4 regions of the Marinomonas sp. 5E14-1 genome follow, and region 3 is predicted to be linked to each of the others. Evidence: predicted binding sites of a transcription regulator. Region 3 holds the regulator's gene; each other region holds the start of a gene.

Region 1 (4,760 bases), on a different contig from region 3:
TGTCGCGTCCATTGTTTTCGAAGTCATTGGATTTATCAATTTCAGAAACACTGCAACTGATTAAAAAGGTACTAAAAAAGACGATGTAAAATGGACGAAATAGATTCTGGTAGTGTGTGTTTTTTGAGTGGGAAGATGATTGTTTAGAGCGAAATATTTGTAGTACAGAGGTGACATTCATAAAAGCTCGTTATTATAAAAAATGAAAATAAGTCGACGATGCGAATCGAAAAAATGTATAAAATCAAACAGAGTAGCTAATCTGACAGCGAAGAAAGCATCAGGTTCATATTGGGTATTTATCAAAGGGAAAGCAATATACAGAGGGCATGTTTTACATTTTAATACATGAGGTATTCATAAGCCTGACGTAAGTCGATAAAACGATCTTGATCACCACCTCGATCTGGGTGATGTTGCTGCGCAAGTTTTCGATACTGTTGTTTAATGTCTGCTTTCGTTGGATTTTCTGTGTCGATCTCTAGGGTTTTCAAAGCCGAATCCCTATCACTTCCGGCCAAGCTAATGCCTTTGAAAAAACTATTGAGTAGGCGAGACACGCCATCCGCATCTGTTTTTTCGTATTCATCCCAATCGAGGTAATAAGCCGCTAGTTTGGCATCGACACTGTCACTGAGATTAGTGCTGCCAGAAAGGTTTACTTGGGAAGCGTTGAGCAAAGTGATGCGTGTGGCGGTAATATCAAGAACAAGGTTTTCTTCTTGCCATAAACTGGTTTGCAGTTGGTATAAGGCGTTCATAATGAGAAAGTGCTGTCGGAACAACTGCAGGTTGCTATCATCAGCAAGTTGGCTAAAAGCAGGTAAGAGATCCTTTAGTGCTTTTAGAATGTCAAACTCGCTAATTCCGTTTGGGCTTTTTTTCAAAATCGCCAAAATCGGCCCAACTAAAGGGTTTCTCATATCTCGCTCTTATACTGGTATGTTTAATACAGTGTATGTGATGCAACGGAAAAGGGTCAAAGTTAACCGTCATCTTTTATTGATTCAAAACAGGTTAAGGCAAAACTTATGTTGTGGGTTATTGGTATTATCATCGCGCTTTTGTTACTGGTTGGACCAAGTGCGTGGGTAAAATTTACTTTGAAGCGCTATGCAACAGATCGTGCGGATCTACCTGGAACCGGTGGCGAACTGGCGCAGCATTTTGTAAAACGCTTTGAGCTGGATGACGTCAAAGTTGAGACAACACAGGAAGGTCGTGATCATTTTGACTTTGGCCAGCATGTGGTTCGTCTTAGTCCGAGTGTCTTTAGTGGTCGATCTTTAACGGCGGTTGCTGTGGCGACTCATGAAATAGGTCACGCTATTGCTCATGAGAAAAAGCAGAAAATCTCGCACTTAAGTTCAAGATATTTGCCCTTTGCGTATTTTGCTCGACGTACTACGGCTGGCCTGCTCATCGGTTGGCCACTGATTTCTGTCATATTGCACTTGCCTTATGCGGTTGCTTTGCATGCGCTTGTTGTTGGTTTATCAGGTCTTTTAGCTGTCGTGGTTCAGTTGGTAATCTTGCCAGAAGAATGGGATGCCAGCTTCAATAAAGCCTTACCTATCTTGGCTGAAGGAAACTACATTCCTCAAGAAGACTTACCCAAAGTGAAGAAAATTTTAATTGCTTGTGCAATGACTTATGTTGCAGCGGCTTTAGTGAGAGTGCTATTTGTTTGGCGCTGGTTTAAACGTTGAGCCTAAGTAACCTTTTTCTCATATTTGGCTTGTCACAAAAAAGGCATGAAGTTTGCGTAAAATCGTCTTACTATGAAAGCTGACTTTTTGGTTAGCATCTGTCATCAAAAACTATTTTGCTTTATGGAGTAATGTCATGACATTGTTTTTTCCTAGGAAGGCGTCTGTTTTAGCTTCTTCGCTTCTTGTTACATCGCTTGCCCAAGCTGCCACTATTGACCTACGAGTCATGGAGACCACTGATATTCATATGAATCTGGTGGATTATGATTACTACGGTGATAAGCAAAGTGATGGGGTTGGTTTGTCCCGTGTAGCGACTCTGATCAAAGCGGCTCGTGCTGAAGTGACAAACTCCGTTCTGGTTGATAATGGTGATTTATTACAAGGTACACCTCTGGGCGATTATGTGGCAAAAGGACGGGTGCTGCGCTTCGGTGAAACGCATCCGGCTTTTAAAGCGATGAACTTGCTTAATTATGATGTGGGTAATATAGGTAACCATGAATTTAACTACGGTTTAGACTTCTTGATGAAGAGTTTGAGCGGAGCGAATTTCCCTTATGTGAACGCAAACGTCTATGTTGATGATGGTGATAACGACCCTTCTAATGATCAACCATACTTTCAGCCTTACATCATTAAAGACAAAACCTTCGTTGATTCTGATGGTAGAACGCAAACGGTGAAAATTGGTTACATTGGTTTTGTGCCACCGCAAATCATGACCTGGGATAAAGACAACTTAACCAGCCGAGTGATCGCAAAAGATATCATTGAAACCGCGAATAAATACGTTCCAGAAATGAAAGCCAAAGGCGCAGATGTTGTGATTGCTATTCCTCACAGTGGCATGATGAATTCGCCGTATATGAAAGGTGAAGAAAATGCATCTTATCATTTAGCCAAAATAGATGGCATTGACGCCATTCTGTTCGGCCACTCTCATCGTATTTTTCCAGGTGATAAAGCATTAGACGCATTTGATGGTGTAGATGGTGAAAAAGGTACAGTGTTTGGTAAACCTGCCACTATGCCTGGCTTTTGGGGTTCTCACCTTGGTGTGATTGATCTGGTGTTAGAACCTTCTAGTGACGGCTGGAAAGTGGCAGATGGTAAAGCTTTTGTGCGCGCTATATCACGCAGAGAAGGACGTAAAACCATTGCCTTAGTAGACGCTGATGCAAATATTAATGATGCTGTTGAAACCGAGCACCAAGGTACTTTGGCGTATATGCGTCGTAAAGTGGGTGAGTCTACCGCAGATATCAATAGCTTCTTTGCTCTTGTTCAAGACGACCCATCGATTCAGATCGTGAATAACGCTCAAATTTGGTATGTGAAGAACATTGTACGTGGGACATCTTATGAAGGCTTACCGATTTTATCGGCTGCAGCTCCCTTTAAAGCGGGCGGCCGAGGTGGGCCTGATTATTATACCGATGTGCCGAAGGGTGATATTGCTCTGAAAAACGTGAGCGATTTGTACATTTATCCAAACGATTTGAAAGTCGTAAAATTAACAGGTGAACAGGTTGTTGAGTGGTTAGAGCTTGCAGCTGGTCAGTTTAATCAAATTGATGCTGCTTCAAGTGCGCCTCAGAATCTGGTAAATACGACTTTCCCGACTTATAACTTTGATGTCATTGATGGCATTTCATATCGTATTGATGTGACTCAGCCAGCACGTTACGACGGTGATGGTAAATTGGTGAATCCTAATTCTCATCGTATTAAGAGTGTCATGTTCAATGACAAAGCTTTGAGTATGACAGATGATTTTTTGATAGCGACGAATAATTACCGTGCCACTGGAGGCGGCCATTTCCCTAACTTATCAGGCGATTCCATTGTGATTGATGCGCCAGATAAAAACCGAGATGTTGTTGCGAATTATTTGTTAAGCCAGAAAACTGTCAATCCAGCGGCAGATAACAACTGGTCGTTTACGGACTTCGGCAAAGCGAAAGTACAATTTGTGACGTCTCCGAAAGCAAGAGACATGGCAAGCGGCAAGATGTCGTATCAGTCTTTAGATGAAAATGGCTTTGCTGTTTTTGAGATGAAATAAGCCAAACGCCTGTTAGATATAGAATTGAGAAGGGTGCTGCAAGGCATGCCTTCTTGATTCTGTATTGATTTTTAGCAATTTTCTTTTTCCTTTCTATTTTTCTTATTGAATCTACATATTTGCTCTCTATTTTAAAGAGTATGATGAACTTCATATTGTCTAAAATAAGGGAGAAAACTGTTTCTGTGCGTATTCCAATTGTCACCAAGCTGTTTATTTCCCTGTTTGTTACCAGTGTTTTATTGGTAACCGGAATGGCGTTTTTGGTGAGTTATAGTTTTAAATCAGGGTTTCAAACTTACCTCAATAAACAGGAAGAAAACCAAGTTGTTGAGTTAACGGAAGGTGTTTCTCAATATTATTCCAGCGAACAAGGTTGGAAGATGCTCAGAGAGCGGCCTGAAATGTGGGCGGATCTTTTTGCTAATATGAATAGCCCTTTGCCTCCCAGACAAGAAAGAGGCATGCCAGATCGAGAAGACTTTCTGCCGTCAGATAACGGCCTTCCACGACCAGAAAGAGAGGGTTTTGAGCCGCCAAATGGCTTTGTGCCTCATAGTGAAGGTATGCCCGTGCCGGGTGAAAAGTATTCTGTGGCCTCTGGTAGGGGCAATGCCATGGAAAAAAATCTAAGCCCTTTGAGTCATCGCATTCATTTGGAAGATGCTCAACGCTACTGGGTAACGGGTGTTCCATTAAAGGCACAAGGTAAGCATTCAACTGAGCGTTTAGACGTGCCGATAATTGTAGACTCGAAAACCGTTGGCTGGTTGGTCTTAGAGCAGAGAAGCTTGCTGTCAGGTGAACTTGTTACTCAGTTTTATGAGCAGCAACAAACTAACTTATTTTGGATTATTGGTTTAGCGGGCTTTGTGTCTTTATTGGTTGCTTTGCTTTTGGTTCGTCATTTTCTTGCGCCTTTGCAAAACTTAAAGCAAGGCGCGAATGCATTACTAGAAGGCAATTACGATTTCTCTTTT
Region 2 (4,760 bases), on a different contig from region 3:
TAATTTCAGAACCAACCGTCTTAATAAGCTTAGGACCAAATAAAGCAAGACCAACAGCAATACCTATTCCACCAACGATCATAATCCACAGTGGGATGGCTGCTTTACCCGTAACTGCGCCCGTTAACAAAGCTTCATTGATCGCAGCTAATGGCCCAATAGCATTGGCAACATCATTTGCACCATGGGCGAAACTCAATAACGCGGCAGAAACAATTAATGGAATCGTAAATAAGCTGTTAACGGAGTCTTTGTTGTTTTCAAGTGCTGCCGCTGCTCTATCAACAATAGGACGGACAACGAAATAAGCCGTTAGAGCAATCGCGAAAGCAATCATTGCTGCTGTTACGAAATCCAAAGCCCAGATTTTCTTTAGGCCTTTAAGAATCAAATAAGTAGAGAAAGCCCAAACCATGACCCCAACTAACAAAGGAACGGCTTTCTTAGCTGCAGCAATCATATCGCTTTTATATGTAATAGCACGCTTTATGTACATTAAGAAAAGTGCCGCGATAATACCGCCTAATAATGGGGAAATTACCCAACTAGCAATAATGGCTGTCATCTTGTCCCAGTTCGCAATATCCCAGCCACCGGCAGCAATACCAGCACCTAATACACCGCCAACAATCGAGTGCGTTGTGGAAACAGGAGCACCAAGATACGTTGCTAAGTTAAGCCAAATCGCTCCTGCCAATAATGCCGCCATCATGACCCAAATAAAGATGCCTGAATCGCCAATAAAGTTAGGATTTATAATTCCGTTTTTAATTGTACCAACAACTGTACCACCCGCAATTAAAGCACCAGAAGCTTCAAAAATTGCCGCAATAACAATGGCGCCAGTCATGGATAAAGCTTTTGCCCCTACTGCTGGCCCCACATTATTCGCTACATCATTTGCACCGATATTCACCGCCATGTAAGCACCAATCGCTGCAGCGATGGCTAAAATAGATATATTAGAAACTTCCACTCCATTGGTTGTAGCATAAAAGCCGACAGCTAAAACAAACGCTAACGCAATCAGAACACGAATATATTCATGACCATTAGCCAAAGCTGCACTTTTTTTTGAGGTATTTGTAAGATCCATAAGGGCTCTTCTTCATAGAATTAATCAGTATCAAGGGCCATTAATAAAATTTTATTAACAGCCTACTTGTCCAAAAGGGGCTATATTACATCTTAGCCATTGCTTGTCATATTTCTGCAACACAATTTTGGCGTCATTCTACACGGGCTTTTTATAGATAAAAAGACCTAAAAACCTCAAATATTCAAGGCATATACAAACAAAAAAAGCGCCTTTAACAGCGCTTTTATTAAAAACAATAAATCGTTACAAAGCATCAACACTCGATCACATTCACAGCCAAACCACCGCGAGAGGTTTCTTTGTATTTATCATTCATATCTCTTCCTGTATCTCGCATGGTTCTAATGACTTTATCTAGCGATACATAATGATTTCCATCACCACGCAATGCCATAGACGCAGAGTTAATGGCCTTCATCGCTCCCATTGCATTACGTTCAATACATGGCACTTGCACCAATCCACCAATAGGGTCACAAGTTAGCCCTAAATTGTGCTCCATACCGATTTCAGCCGCGTTCTCAATTTGCTCTGGCGTTCCTCCTGTAGCCGCAGCCAAACCTGCCGCAGCCATGGCACAAGCTGAACCAACTTCTCCCTGACACCCGACTTCGGCTCCAGAGATGGATGCATTTTCTTTAAAGAGAAAGCCAATAGCCGCAGCCGTTAGAAAAAATTCAATAACACCTTCATCATTAGAGCGAGGACAAAAATCCCAATAATAATGCAAAACGGCAGGAATAATACCTGCGGCACCATTGGTTGGTGCCGTAACAACTCGTCCTCCTGCAGCATTTTCTTCATTTACCGCCAACGCATAAAGGTTCACCCAATCCATTGCCCCGAGAGAAGGTGTAATCATATCCATATTCGCTTTTTTCATGAGATCTTTATGAAGGCTAGAGGCTCGACGCTTTACCTTTAAACCGCCAGGTAAGATTCCCTCATTGTGAATACCTTGCTGAACACAGGATTTCATCACGGCCCAAATCGACAAAATCTCCTGCTTTATCTCTTCTTCTGTTCTCCAGATTTTCTCATTTTCCATCATGATTTGAGCAATGCTTTTCTCTTCTTCTCGACAAAGCTTAATAAGCGTCGCTGCATCATGAAAAACATAAGGAAGCTCTGTCGTATCTTCAACTAAAGCAACATTACCCTCTTCATCTTCTTCAACAATGAATCCACCACCAACGGAGTAAAATGTCGCCTTATGGATTTCATCATTGTTTTGATTAAAGGCGGCTAGCGTCATCCCATTAGCATGAAAATCAAGGCGATCAATACGGTGAAAAATAAGATCATTAGCAACATCTATAGAAATATTGTGCTTTGAAAGTAAGCTCAGCTGCGATGTCTGATTAATACGTTCAACACGCTCACTAACCAAACTAGGATCAATAGATTCCGGAAGCTCGCCTTCCAGCCCCATCAATACAGCCGTTCCTGTACCATGCCCTTTGCCCGTCGCGCCTAGAGAACCATATAAATCTATTTTTAGCCTGCATACCTGTTTCAGCAACTCACCTTTTAGCAATTGATAAGCAAACTGGTTCGCAGCAACCATTGGCCCAACTGTATGAGAGCTAGAAGGACCTATACCTACCTTAAAAAGATCAAATAAACTGATTGCCATGCCTTATCCTCTATCACCGCCCCATGGAACATCATAAGTACATTAGCAGAATAGCTAGCTAAGAAAATCATCACTTACGACAAAAAGTTTCCAATAAGAAACATATTCATGAGTGATATGAAGAAATGAGTCAATAAAACACATCAAAGTTAGAAGGTGTAACAACTCAGAAACTGAGAAAACGAAAAAGCCAAGGGACTGGCTTTTTAAAAAGGCTAGAAAAAGCCCATTGGATTAGTATTGCAGCTCACAAGCCTATTCTTCGTTTGCTGATAATGCTCTAACGCAACCTTAATGCGCCTCACAGTCAATATCTGATTTTTTATACCCATCGAAGACAGAATGAGCAGTTTGAATGTAATACCAATTCATCCAGACTCGACCCTAGAGTTCACCCCATGCGATAAGCAAGGTTGGTATCTCGTGTCCGTAGACCATTGCCACCTCGAAAGAAAGAGCCGCTCAGATCTTTGATCGAATTAACCTAGCTTTGATTTACAGTAGCTGGAGATCGATAATATCAACAGTAACCCAAAAATTAAGGCAAAGAATGGCACTAGCTGTCCGACTTGATACAAAGATGCCAAGGCGACTGGACCTAACGCTGCTCCTAACCCTTGCATCGAAGCATTCATACTGGCCAAGCGGCTTTGTTGATCGTCTTTCACCAACAAGGTTTGCGCCGTCACAATACCTGGAAACAAAAAGCCGACACCTGTACCAAACAAGCCCATAGCAAACAGCACACCTGCATAGGAATCTAAAAATATAAACGCCAACTGCGCTGATATACCAATGCTTGAGCCTGTGAAGATTAAAGTAATCACGCCGAGCTGAAATCTCGGCACAAGTATCATTTGCACAAAAATGCTGAAACAAGACATCGTCATCATGGCAAACCCAACTTGCTTTGTAGTTGCAGCCACATCCAAATGGAATCTGTCTTGGATCAGAAAGGCCATAATTTGCTGAACGCCGGTAATAGAAAGAATCACCAAGGTCGACATTCCTAAGAATGGCACAACTCTTTCTTTAAACCAGTTAATGGCAGGAGGCTTTTCAAATTGACGAACATGTTTCGTGTCTTTCACATAAAATGAAGCCAATACAGCGGCGCCACCAGCCAGAAAAGCAATAATATAAAACGGTGTAGTTAAACCTAATCCACTTAGCAAAGATGCGTATGCTGGCCCTAAAATCATACCCACACTAAAAGATGCACCTATTTTGGCTATGGTTGCACTACGATGCTTAATGTCTGTGTGCGCAATCAAATAAGTCTGCACGGACGGTAAAATCCCAGCAATTCCCAAGGCAAATAACATGCGCAACGCAAAGACAAAATAGTAGGTTTGCTCGGCCGACATGTTGCGCTCTAACGCTTCATGCAATACAAAGCCAGTCATTCCGATGGTAACCGCATAGCAGCTCATACCAATAATGACTGAACGAACACGACCGATTCGATTAATGATGCCTCCCCAAAAGAAAGCGGCGACAACAAACGTCGCCGCACCAGCCGTGATCAAGGTGCTGATACGAACATCAGCCAGACCAATTTCACGACCAATTGGCGGCAAAGAAGTAAAGATAAAAGATTGACCGATGCCGACTGCAACAAGGCAAAAAAGCAATAATCCACGTGAAAGGTATTCAGAAAAAGAAGTGTTATTATCCGTAGTAGTCAATGTGAGTCCCTTGTTTTATCAAGCCAAAAGCCAAGTAAAGATAATTCGTCGCTGACTTTCAATAAGGCTGGTAAAGTAACATATTCTCGACCACCTAATGCGTTAATGTCACTTTATTAAGGTTATGAAAGATAGACGAGATAGGCTATATCTAAAGAAACCAGACAAGACTTTAAGATAAACTTTAGAGGCTATTTAAATAATCGACGTTTTTCTTTATCAATTTTTTTCCACTTCCAATTAGGTGCTTCACCTTTCACGTAATACACCACAAGCAGAATCACAGTGCTAATAGACACCAATATTAACCATGTAGAAAGTTCCTCTTTTGGGTCTA
Region 3 (4,760 bases):
CCGTTAGGCGGATATTTGTTTAAACACAGAGCGCTTGTTAGAAGCTGTGTCGAAGTCACTCAACTGCCTAAACAGATGTTTCCAGATCAATCCAATACCGTATGGGCGAGACGTTCTGTTTTCCAACAATACGGAGTGGGAATCTTGGTCAACGAAGCCTTCTTTGATGATATCAACCAACTAAAATCACCATTTGGTTTTATATGAATAAATTGAAAGTTTACCTAGAGCTAACGCGATTCGATCGCCCTATCGGGTCTTTGTTATTGATGTGGCCAACATTATGGGCACTATGGCTCGCCTCTGATGGTATGCCTGATTGGCGCCTCATTGTTATTTTCATTTTAGGCGTATTCAGTATGCGCTCTGCTGGTTGTGTGATTAATGATTATGCCGATAGAAATGTAGATGGCAGCGTTGAACGTACCAAGAACCGACCATTGCCCTCGGGTCGCGTATCCGCAAAAGAAGCTCTAGCGCTTTTCGCAACTCTTTGCGCAGTAAGCTTTATTTTAATTCTTTTCACTGACGTTCGAACCATTTTATTGTCATTTATCGGATTAGGTCTTGCTGCACTTTACCCCTTTATGAAGCGATATACCCACTTACCTCAGCTGTTCCTAGGTTTGGCTTTTTCTTGGGCAATACCCATGGCGTTCAGTGCTCAAGGCGGTGACTTAAGAGACCCTATACTTTGGATGCTGTTCATTGCCAACTGCTTCTGGACGATCGCATACGATACCTATTATGCGATGACAGACCGTGAAGATGACCTCAAAGTCGGTATCAAATCGACGGCTATCTTATTTGGGGAACACGATCTGCTTATCATTCTTTGCCTGCAAGGTCTGACTTTGTCTCTCTTAACTTGGGTGGGGATACTGGCTGGATTAGATTGGCCGTATTTTATTGCTCTTGTGTGTTGTGTCGGATTATTTTATTTACAATTTAAACAAGCTCGAAGCCGTGATAAAGCCGCCTGCTTTCGATCATTTCTAGATAATAACCGCATTGGCTTTTGTCTCTTCATTGGTCTAAATTTAAGCTATTTTCTGTAATATATGGCAAAGTTGTGACACTTTAACCAAACTGTCACATTTGACAGCTTTAATAAAACCGTTCCTGAGGTGAGGGTAGATCCTGTGACCGGTAAAAAAGTATTAATTATTGATGACGAGTCTTCAATACGCGAAATGATCGCGATTGCTCTAGAAATGGCAGGCTATGAATATTTAGAAGCCGAGAATATTCAGCAAGCCCACGAAATTATCGTCGACCACCGACCAGATTTAATTCTTGTTGATTGGATGATGCCGGGGGGCAGTGGCATTGAACTCACTCGTCGCTTGAAGAAAGACAACACAACGGCTGAAATTCCAGTCATCATGTTGACGGCAAAAAGTGAAGAAGACAACAAAATCCAAGGCTTAGAGGTTGGTGCGGATGACTACATAACCAAACCTTTCTCTCCTCGTGAATTAGTTGCGAGATTAAAAGCCGTATTGCGCAGAGCAACACCCCAAGGCATTGATGAACCGATTGAAATTGAAGGGCTAATGTTAGATCCTATCAGCCAACGAGTCACAATAGGGGCTCGACCTTTGGATATGGGACCAACGGAATACAGATTGCTAAAATTCTTAATGACGCACCAAGAACGCGCCTATTCTAGAGCACAACTTCTAGATCAGGTTTGGGGTGGTAATGTCTATGTAGAAGAACGCACCGTTGATGTTCATATTCGTCGTTTACGCAAAGCCATTGGCAGCTCTCACGACTCTTTGATACAAACCGTTCGAGGAACAGGCTACCGATTTTCAGCAAAAAGGTCCGCATGAAAAACATTTGGCGAAATACCATACTAAGTTGGCTGTCAGGTCTTGCAGCTTGTGTTGTCATTGGCCTGATCATAGGTCAGTTATTAGGGGTATTATTGCTGTATGTTTTAGGGTCTTTGTACTGGCAGCTGTACCAGCTTTACCAATTCCATAGCTGGCTACGCTATTCCAGTAAGGCGTCGCCTCCAGAAGCCAGTGGAATTTGGGGAGACGTTTTTGATGCCGTTTATCGTTTGCAGAAAAAACAACGTAAATCAAAACGTCGAATGCGCCAAGCATTAACGCGTATCGAAAGCTCGACAACCGCCTTAAAAGAAGGCGTAATTATGGCGGACAACCAAGGAAATTTAGAGTGGTGGAACAATTCTGCAGCTCACTTTTTTGGTCTGATGCGCCCTGTAGATCGAGGTCAGATAATCACCAACATCGTTCGCAGTCCGGAGTTTTTCCGCTATTTCTCACAGAAACGCTTTGGAGAACCGCTGGTTATTAAGTCCCCAGCAAAAGAAGGCGTTTATCTAGAAATACAAACAACGTTGTACGATAAAAACGATCACCTTATTTTTATCCGAGATGTCACTCGTCTGCATCTTCTCGAACAAATGCGAAAAGACTTTGTTGCCAACGCCTCTCACGAGCTCAAAACACCTTTGACAGTGATTAAAGGTTATCTAGAAACCCTCGATATGTTTAAAGACAGCCTGCCGAAAAGCATGCAGAAAGGCATAGTGAACATGTCTGAGCAGTCTGAGCGCATGGAACACCTTATTGAAGACTTGCTTCTTTTATCTCGTTTAGAAAGCGATGAAAAACGTGAAGAGAATCAGTGGTACAAAGTTTTAGACATTGTGAATTCTATTCAAAGTGCAGTGGAATCCATTGTGACTGAGCAACACATCATTTCTGTCAAAATTCCTGCTGAAGCTTATATTTACGGCTCTTACAAAGAGCTGTATAGCGCTTTCTCGAACCTAATCGTAAACGCCATCAAGTATTCACCGGATGGTGGCGAAGTGAAAATCAAATGGGAGTCTAGCCATCTAAATGGCGTTTTCTCTGTACAAGATACTGGTTTAGGAATAGACCCTAGACACATTCCTAGACTCACTGAGCGCTTCTTTAGGGTAGACAAGGGTAGAGGCTCCAAAACCGGAGGAACAGGCCTTGGGTTGGCCATTGTGAAGCACGTATTGTTACATCATGACGCTAAACTTCAAATCCGCAGCCAATCAGGTCATGGCAGTACTTTCTCCTGCTATTTTCCAGCCAACCGAACACAACATGAGTCTGTCTCGACCCTCATTTTCAAAGGCAATGAAAGCTAAGCGGTCCACAAAAAAAATAGGGAAGCCATTTGCTTCCCTATTTATTACCTAAACACCTTCACGCCCGTTTATAAGCTGTTAAACAGTTGTGCGATAAAATCTTCTTTTTCCTTGTCTTGGTCGATTAAGCTCAAGGTCACGGTTAAGAAGGTTGAATCATGCTTCTTCTCTGTCGTGGATACTGATTGCACATAATAGTTTAAACGGTTCACTGCGCCCTTATGCTCCAAATCCAGCACAGCTTGCCCTAATACCTGAGGCACTACATCGTCACTTTTAATCAACATAGTGGCTTCTTGCTTACTAAATTGGATCACCATGCAGCGAAATTGCTTTTCTTCGAATCGGACAATCGTCGGCAACTTCACATCTTTCACTGTCACGACGGGGGCATCAGAGTGAGTAAATTTCGTTGCTTGAATAGGCTGAGAAGATTTTCCTCCTTCCATTAAAACATCAATAGAAGCGGTTTCCACGCTTTGATTTCCTGCATCGGCTTTACGGGGCTTCTGAGATACTAAGCGGCCATCCAGTTTGTGTTTCTTCGCGGCAGAAAGAACTTTATTGATTAACTGTTCACTTGAAAAAGGCTTACCAAGATAATCCGTTACTCCCGCTTGCACCGCTTCAACAACATGACTTTTATCGCCACGACTGGTAATCATAACAAATGGTACGTCCGCTTTTTGATATTGCGGCTGTTCGCGGCACCATTTTAATAACTCAACGCCCGTCATCTCAGGCATTTCCCAATCACACAGCACCATATGAAATTGCATTTTTGCCAGTAGTTGCTGTGCTTTTCGACCATTAATTGCATCTTCAATCTCAATCGAAGGAAACTGCTTGCGCAAGGTTCTACGAATCAAATCTCGAGTAAAAGATGCGTCATCTACTACTAATATTTTCAAGGTCATTACAATATTCCATTAGCATTATCTAACAAAGCAGAAAAGTCGCCATGTTCTGCTCTAAAAGTGGAGAGCCATAATAAAGTTGCTGCAACAACCGCAATAGGCATCATAAATAAATTCAACAAAGGGATCGCCAAACCAACCATGACAACGCCGCCGAAAGTCCAACACAGCAAGGGTTTGGAGCGAAGAGCCTGTCTCATGTCACCAAATTTCACCTTGTTGTTATCAAAAGCATAATCCATAAACTGCAAAGCGAGCATCCAAGCAGAGAACAAAAGCAACAACACAGGAGCAATAACATTCACAATGGGTATAAAAGACAATAGCAGCAATAATAAAAAGCGCGGCAGAAAATATAAAATTTTCTGACATTCTCTCTGTAAACTGCGCCCTATAATTTTCATTATCACATTTGCTGTTAATTGTTCTTCAAAAACCTTACCCGTTTCTTTTTCTTCCACTTTTTCAGCTAAAAAAGCCATAAATGGAGAGGCCAAAATATTAATTCCAACAGAAAAGCTGTAAAAAAGCAGAACGCTAATAATGGCACCAAAGATCAAATAGAACAGCCAATTCAGAAAAGAAAACCAATCTGGCACATAGTTCATTGCCGAATCCAACAAGCTTTGGAAGTAACTAAACGCAAGTATGTAAATTAATCCCATTAAGGCAAAATTGGC
Region 4 (4,760 bases), on a different contig from region 3:
CAGCATTTATAAATAGTTAACTTATTAATATAGTTAAGAAATATATAAAAATAGCGTGTATCACTAAGACTATGACACAAAATATGAAAAAGAAAGAGTTACATCAATCGAATAAATTTTCCTTATAGTGAAAAAATACAAAAAAACCAGCATGAGTACCATACTGGTTCTTTTCGTGCCTCAATGATCGACTAACAGCAAATCATTAACCGATTACCGCACCATCTTTACGAGAGATAGCAATCACACTTGAACGAGGCACAGAATGACCACCATCTGGCCAATGAGAATCACCTTTTTCACCTGGGTGCTGAACACTGATAAACATAGTAGTACGCTCAGTATTCCAAGTAGCACCAGTAATTTCACACTCTTTTGGCCCTACTAAGAAGCGACGAATCTCACCTGTTTCAGGATCACCAACCAACATTTGGTTGTTACCTTGCCCCTCAAAGCCTTTCGCATTGGAATAGTTACCATCTGTTTGGATCCACAACAAGCCTTTAGAGTCAAACTTCAGGCCGTCTGGCGAGTTGAACATGTTATCTTGATTTACATTTTGAGAACCTGCATTTGCATCGTCATATACAGCAGGGTTGCCTGCTAACACAAACAAATTCCACTTAAAATCACTGCTTGTGTGGTCTTCATTCATCGGCGTCCAACGAACGATTTGACCAAAGTTATTTTCAATACGAGGGTTTGGCCCACCAGCAGGCGTTGCATCACCACCCGCATTTGGTTTAACTCCGCGGTTTTTGTTATTTGTCAGCGAACAGAATACTTCCACTTTATTTGGATTCGATGCGACCCATTCAGGACGATCCATTGTCGTTGCACCAACTTTAGAGGCTGCAATACGAGTATGAATTGAAATCTCTGCTTCTGTCATACCCGTTGTTTTTGGCGTTAACGCTAACCACTCACCGCGATTGTTGTCGTGAAATTTAGCAACATACAAGGTACCTTCTTCTAATAGATCACGGTTGTTTCCGCCCGCTAAATATTTATGTTTAGAAACGAAACGATATAAAAACTCGCCACGCTCATCATCCCCTAAATACACGACAACATGACCATTAGAAGCAATAGTTAACTCTGCATTTTCATGTTTGAAACGACCAAGAGCAGTACGTTTTTTAGGGCGAGCTGTAGGGTCTAATGGATCAATTTCAACAATGTAACCTGCTCGATTTGGCTCATTAGGCTCTTTTGACACATCAAAACGAGAGTCTGACATTGCCCATTTGTACCCCCAATCTTTATGGCTGATACTATAGCGCTTCATCTCTGGAGTTAATGAGAAGTTTTCGTCGCTTGAAGAGAAGTAGCCGTTGAAGTTTTCTTCACAGGTTAAGTAAGTTCCCCAAGGAGTTTGACCATTACCGCAATTGTTCCAAGTACCTTTTGCAACAACACCTTTAGAATCAGCTGAAGTACGCAGCAATTTATGACCACGAGCAGGACCTGTGATGTCCATTTCTGTATCGGCAGTAATACGGCGGTTAAACTCCGAATCTTTCACTATGCCCCATTGATTATTTTTATGTGCTATTTCAACTACGCTGACACCATGAGCCGCTTTGCTTTTGCGGATATCATCTGCTGTTGTTGGCACACCACCCGTACGATTGGCATGAAGTGTTTTTAAATTCGTATATTCGTTATTTACACATAAAATCTGGCGGCCGTGATGGGAAAAAAGTGCCATACCATCACAATGATCTCCAAACGCAGCTTCTTGAGATGAACCCGTACCACCAGTAACACCATTGAAGTTTGGAGTGCTGGAAAACATAGGCTCACCCCAAGACGCCAACACTTCCCACTTATAACCTTCTGGGACAGTCACAGTATCAAGAGCATTTGCTTTCACCATTTTGAAAGCAAGACGAGATTCTTTTGATCCAGCGGCAAGCGCTTTACCTGCGGCTAATGAGGTTGACCCCATAACAAAAGCACCAGCACCAACAGCTACGCCACCACCCAAAAAGCCACGGCGAGAAACCATCTTATTCGATACTTCTTCAAACTCTACAACCTCTGGCGCTGGTCGTACTAATTCATCTAACTCATCAAAGCTTAAATCATGTTTTTGCACGGTTTTCATAATACTGCCCTATAATATTGTTAATAGATGACTGCCGCTCAGCAAAACTGCTTTCTGCATTAGCCTCTATAAATACTGACTGTTAAAAGAAGACTTCCCCCTGCTAAAGGAAGTTATACATAAAACTACCGTTAAAAGATGGCATTAAAATGACAGATAGATTGCATTATGGTTATATGAGGAAAAGACAACATGTTGAGACCAGTTGCTTATAAAAATAATAATGCTTTTGAGGACATTGACATGATCAACACTCTACGTAAATTCTCGATAAATCTACGCTTAATCAGCTTAGTTTTCTTTTTCTCCTTAGGTTTATTACTCGTTATTTATTTAAGCCTAACAACTAATAAACAATCTCTTCTCAATGAGAAATACTCACAAACAAAGCATGTTGTTGAAACTGCTACAGGCGTGTTTGAGTATTTTTATACACTCCAACAAACTGGAGAACTAAGCAAAGAGCAAGCGCAACGCTTTGCTATGGAAACCATCAAAGATACCCGTTATTCAGAAGTCGAATATTTTTGGATAAATGACTACTCAGCAACAATGGTAATGCATGGCGCAAATGCTTCATTAAATGGGAAAAATTTATCCGGCCTTAAAGACCCAAATGGCAAAAAACTTTTTTCTGAATTTGTAAGAGTTGTAAAAGCGCAAAACGCAGGATTTGTTGACTATTTATGGCCAAAACCTGGCAGCGAAGAGCCAGTTGAAAAAATCTCCTATGTTCAAGGCTTTGAACCGTGGGGCTGGATTATCGGCTCTGGCATTTACCTAGATAATGTTGATGCTCAATTTAATAAAGAAGTCATCAAACTCAGTATTATTGGTGGCGTAATTATTTTAGCGGCTTTATTTATCTCGTTCTTAATTATGCGCTCGATTCTGCTTCCGATAGGTCAAATACGCCTAGCAATGGAGAACATTTCACATGGTGACGGTGATTTAACCGCTCGTTTACCTGAAGCAGGCAATGACCAATTAACCAAAATTGCAGCTCACTATAATACTTTTGTAAACCGACTTTCAGGAACACTCACAAAAGCAGTCACGCTCAACCAAGAAGTTGAAAATAAAAGCCAAGGGCTAAAAACTGTTGCCTCAAAAACCAAAGCAATCACCCAAGAACGTGAAGGCATGTTTGCTCAAATGACAGACACAATTAAAGAAGTCGATAGCTTTAAAGATGAAGTGATTGAAACAACGCAATCCACTATCACGTCTGCACAAGACACAGCTAACAGAACTCAAACAGGCCAAGAGTCGATCAAACAAACCGTTGAATCATTAGATAAATTATCTAATGAACTTGAGTTAGGGCTTAAAACTGTCGTCCAGCTTGCCGAGCAGTCACAAACAATTGGTTCAGTACTGGATGTTATCAGCGCCATTTCCGAGCAAACTAATTTATTGGCCCTGAATGCTGCAATTGAAGCTGCCCGCGCAGGCGAGCAAGGCCGTGGGTTTGCTGTTGTTGCAGATGAAGTTCGTGGTTTAGCCAGCCGAACTCAAGCATCAACAGACGAAATTCAGGCTATGATCAACACATTGCAAGATGGCGCGAAAGAAGCGGAGTCTCGTATCACCGAAAGCCATCAACAATCACAAAAGACCACAGAAGAAATGTCACGTACCTCCCAGTACCTGCAAGAAATCGCAAACTCAGTTAATGACATAAACACAGCCAGTAACACGGTGATACAAAGTGTTTCTATGCAAAGTGATGCAGTACAAAGGCTGAACGACTTGAATACAAAAGTGGCTGAGCTTTCCGCTCAAGCCAGTATGCAAGTTCAGAAGAATAACCAAACAAGCGAAGCTCTCGCTGAAACATCAAAAGAAACTCGCAAGGTGATGTCTACGTTTAAGCTATAAAAAAACTAGCTGAAACAGCAACATCCGCGCAATAAAAAAAGCAGCCTACTAATATATTAGCAGACTGCTTTTTTCTACTGATTATCTCCTCTCTTAGCGTATACTTTTAACGCCTTGAGAAGCTTTGAAACGAGGGTTTGATTTGCAGATAACAAACAGACGCCCTCTTCTTTTTACAACCTTACAATCTTTGTGACGATGTTTAGCACTTTTTAAAGAGCTGAGAATTTTCATGACCATCTTCCTTTATTTGCTTTTACGGTAACGACGTTTGAACTGTGCGATACGACCTTCAGTGCCATGCGTTCTCTGTTCACCTGTATAGAAAGGATGAGACGAACTAGAAACATCAATCGCCATGTAAGGGTACTCTGTCCCATCTCGTACAATCGTTTGCTGTGTTTCAACGGTAGACCCAATGAAGAAATAAGTATCAATTTGAGTGTCATGGAAAGCAACCGTTCGGTAATTTGGGTGGATATTTTTGCGCATTGGATACTCCTTATAAAATGTTATGATATAACATATCGTGAGTATAGAGCAATACTATCCGTTATCCGCTGATAAAATACTTACTTCTCACCTCAATTGATCACTCAAAAGACCAAAATAATTGTAAACACCAACAAAAATGCCGCTTCTAAAAGCGGCATTAGGTGTAATCTTTTGCATCATCAACATATGTCAATGAAGGCCTTAAGAAATATGCGTTAGATACTCGTCATAAGTACCTTGGAAATCAATGATCTTATTATCTTTGATTTCAATC

What was found. Region 3 encodes PhoB, which activates phosphate uptake and scavenging genes when phosphate is short. Its sites were predicted from a motif close to TGTCATANNNNTGTCANA; they were not measured.
Region 1: a site for PhoB is predicted at 1,740-1,757, ahead of ABFY09_RS10285 (bifunctional 2',3'-cyclic-nucleotide 2'-phosphodiesterase/3'-nucleotidase). Genes of this name have one in related genera too.
Region 2: a site for PhoB is predicted at 1,201-1,218, ahead of ABFY09_RS12985 (inorganic phosphate transporter). Genes of this name have one in related genera too.
Region 4: a site for PhoB is predicted at 2,248-2,265, ahead of ABFY09_RS12905 (PhoX family phosphatase). Genes of this name have one in related genera too.

The regions. Positions count from the first base shown of each region.
Region 1 is NZ_JBDXMW010000009.1:122,289-127,048, reverse strand. Features, by position in the region: gene mltA (murein transglycosylase A) at 1-181, opposite strand, end outside; gene ABFY09_RS10295 (DNA-J related domain-containing protein) at 342-923, opposite strand; gene ABFY09_RS10290 (zinc metallopeptidase) at 1,032-1,709, shown strand; gene ABFY09_RS10285 (bifunctional 2',3'-cyclic-nucleotide 2'-phosphodiesterase/3'-nucleotidase) at 1,846-3,780, shown strand; gene ABFY09_RS10280 (ATP-binding protein) at 3,966-4,760, shown strand, end outside.
Region 2 is NZ_JBDXMW010000015.1:24,027-28,786, reverse strand. Features, by position in the region: gene ABFY09_RS12985 (inorganic phosphate transporter) at 1-1,096, opposite strand, end outside; gene ABFY09_RS12980 (L-serine ammonia-lyase) at 1,353-2,735, opposite strand; partial or broken gene ABFY09_RS12975 (aldehyde dehydrogenase) at 2,951-3,177, opposite strand; gene ABFY09_RS12970 (MFS transporter) at 3,215-4,423, opposite strand; gene ABFY09_RS12965 (hypothetical protein) at 4,615-4,760, opposite strand, start outside.
Region 3 is NZ_JBDXMW010000006.1:83,913-88,672, forward strand. Features, by position in the region: gene ABFY09_RS07135 (chorismate lyase) at 1-207, shown strand, start outside; gene ubiA (4-hydroxybenzoate octaprenyltransferase) at 204-1,058, shown strand; gene phoB (phosphate regulon transcriptional regulator PhoB) at 1,143-1,838, shown strand; gene phoR (phosphate regulon sensor histidine kinase PhoR) at 1,835-3,163, shown strand; gene ABFY09_RS07155 (response regulator) at 3,232-4,080, opposite strand; gene cysZ (sulfate transporter CysZ) at 4,080-4,760, opposite strand, start outside.
Region 4 is NZ_JBDXMW010000015.1:7,130-11,889, reverse strand. Features, by position in the region: gene ABFY09_RS12905 (PhoX family phosphatase) at 206-2,110, opposite strand; gene ABFY09_RS12900 (methyl-accepting chemotaxis protein) at 2,354-3,991, shown strand; gene ykgO (type B 50S ribosomal protein L36) at 4,085-4,225, opposite strand; gene ABFY09_RS12890 (type B 50S ribosomal protein L31) at 4,238-4,483, opposite strand; gene ABFY09_RS12885 (ABC-F family ATPase) at 4,688-4,760, opposite strand, start outside.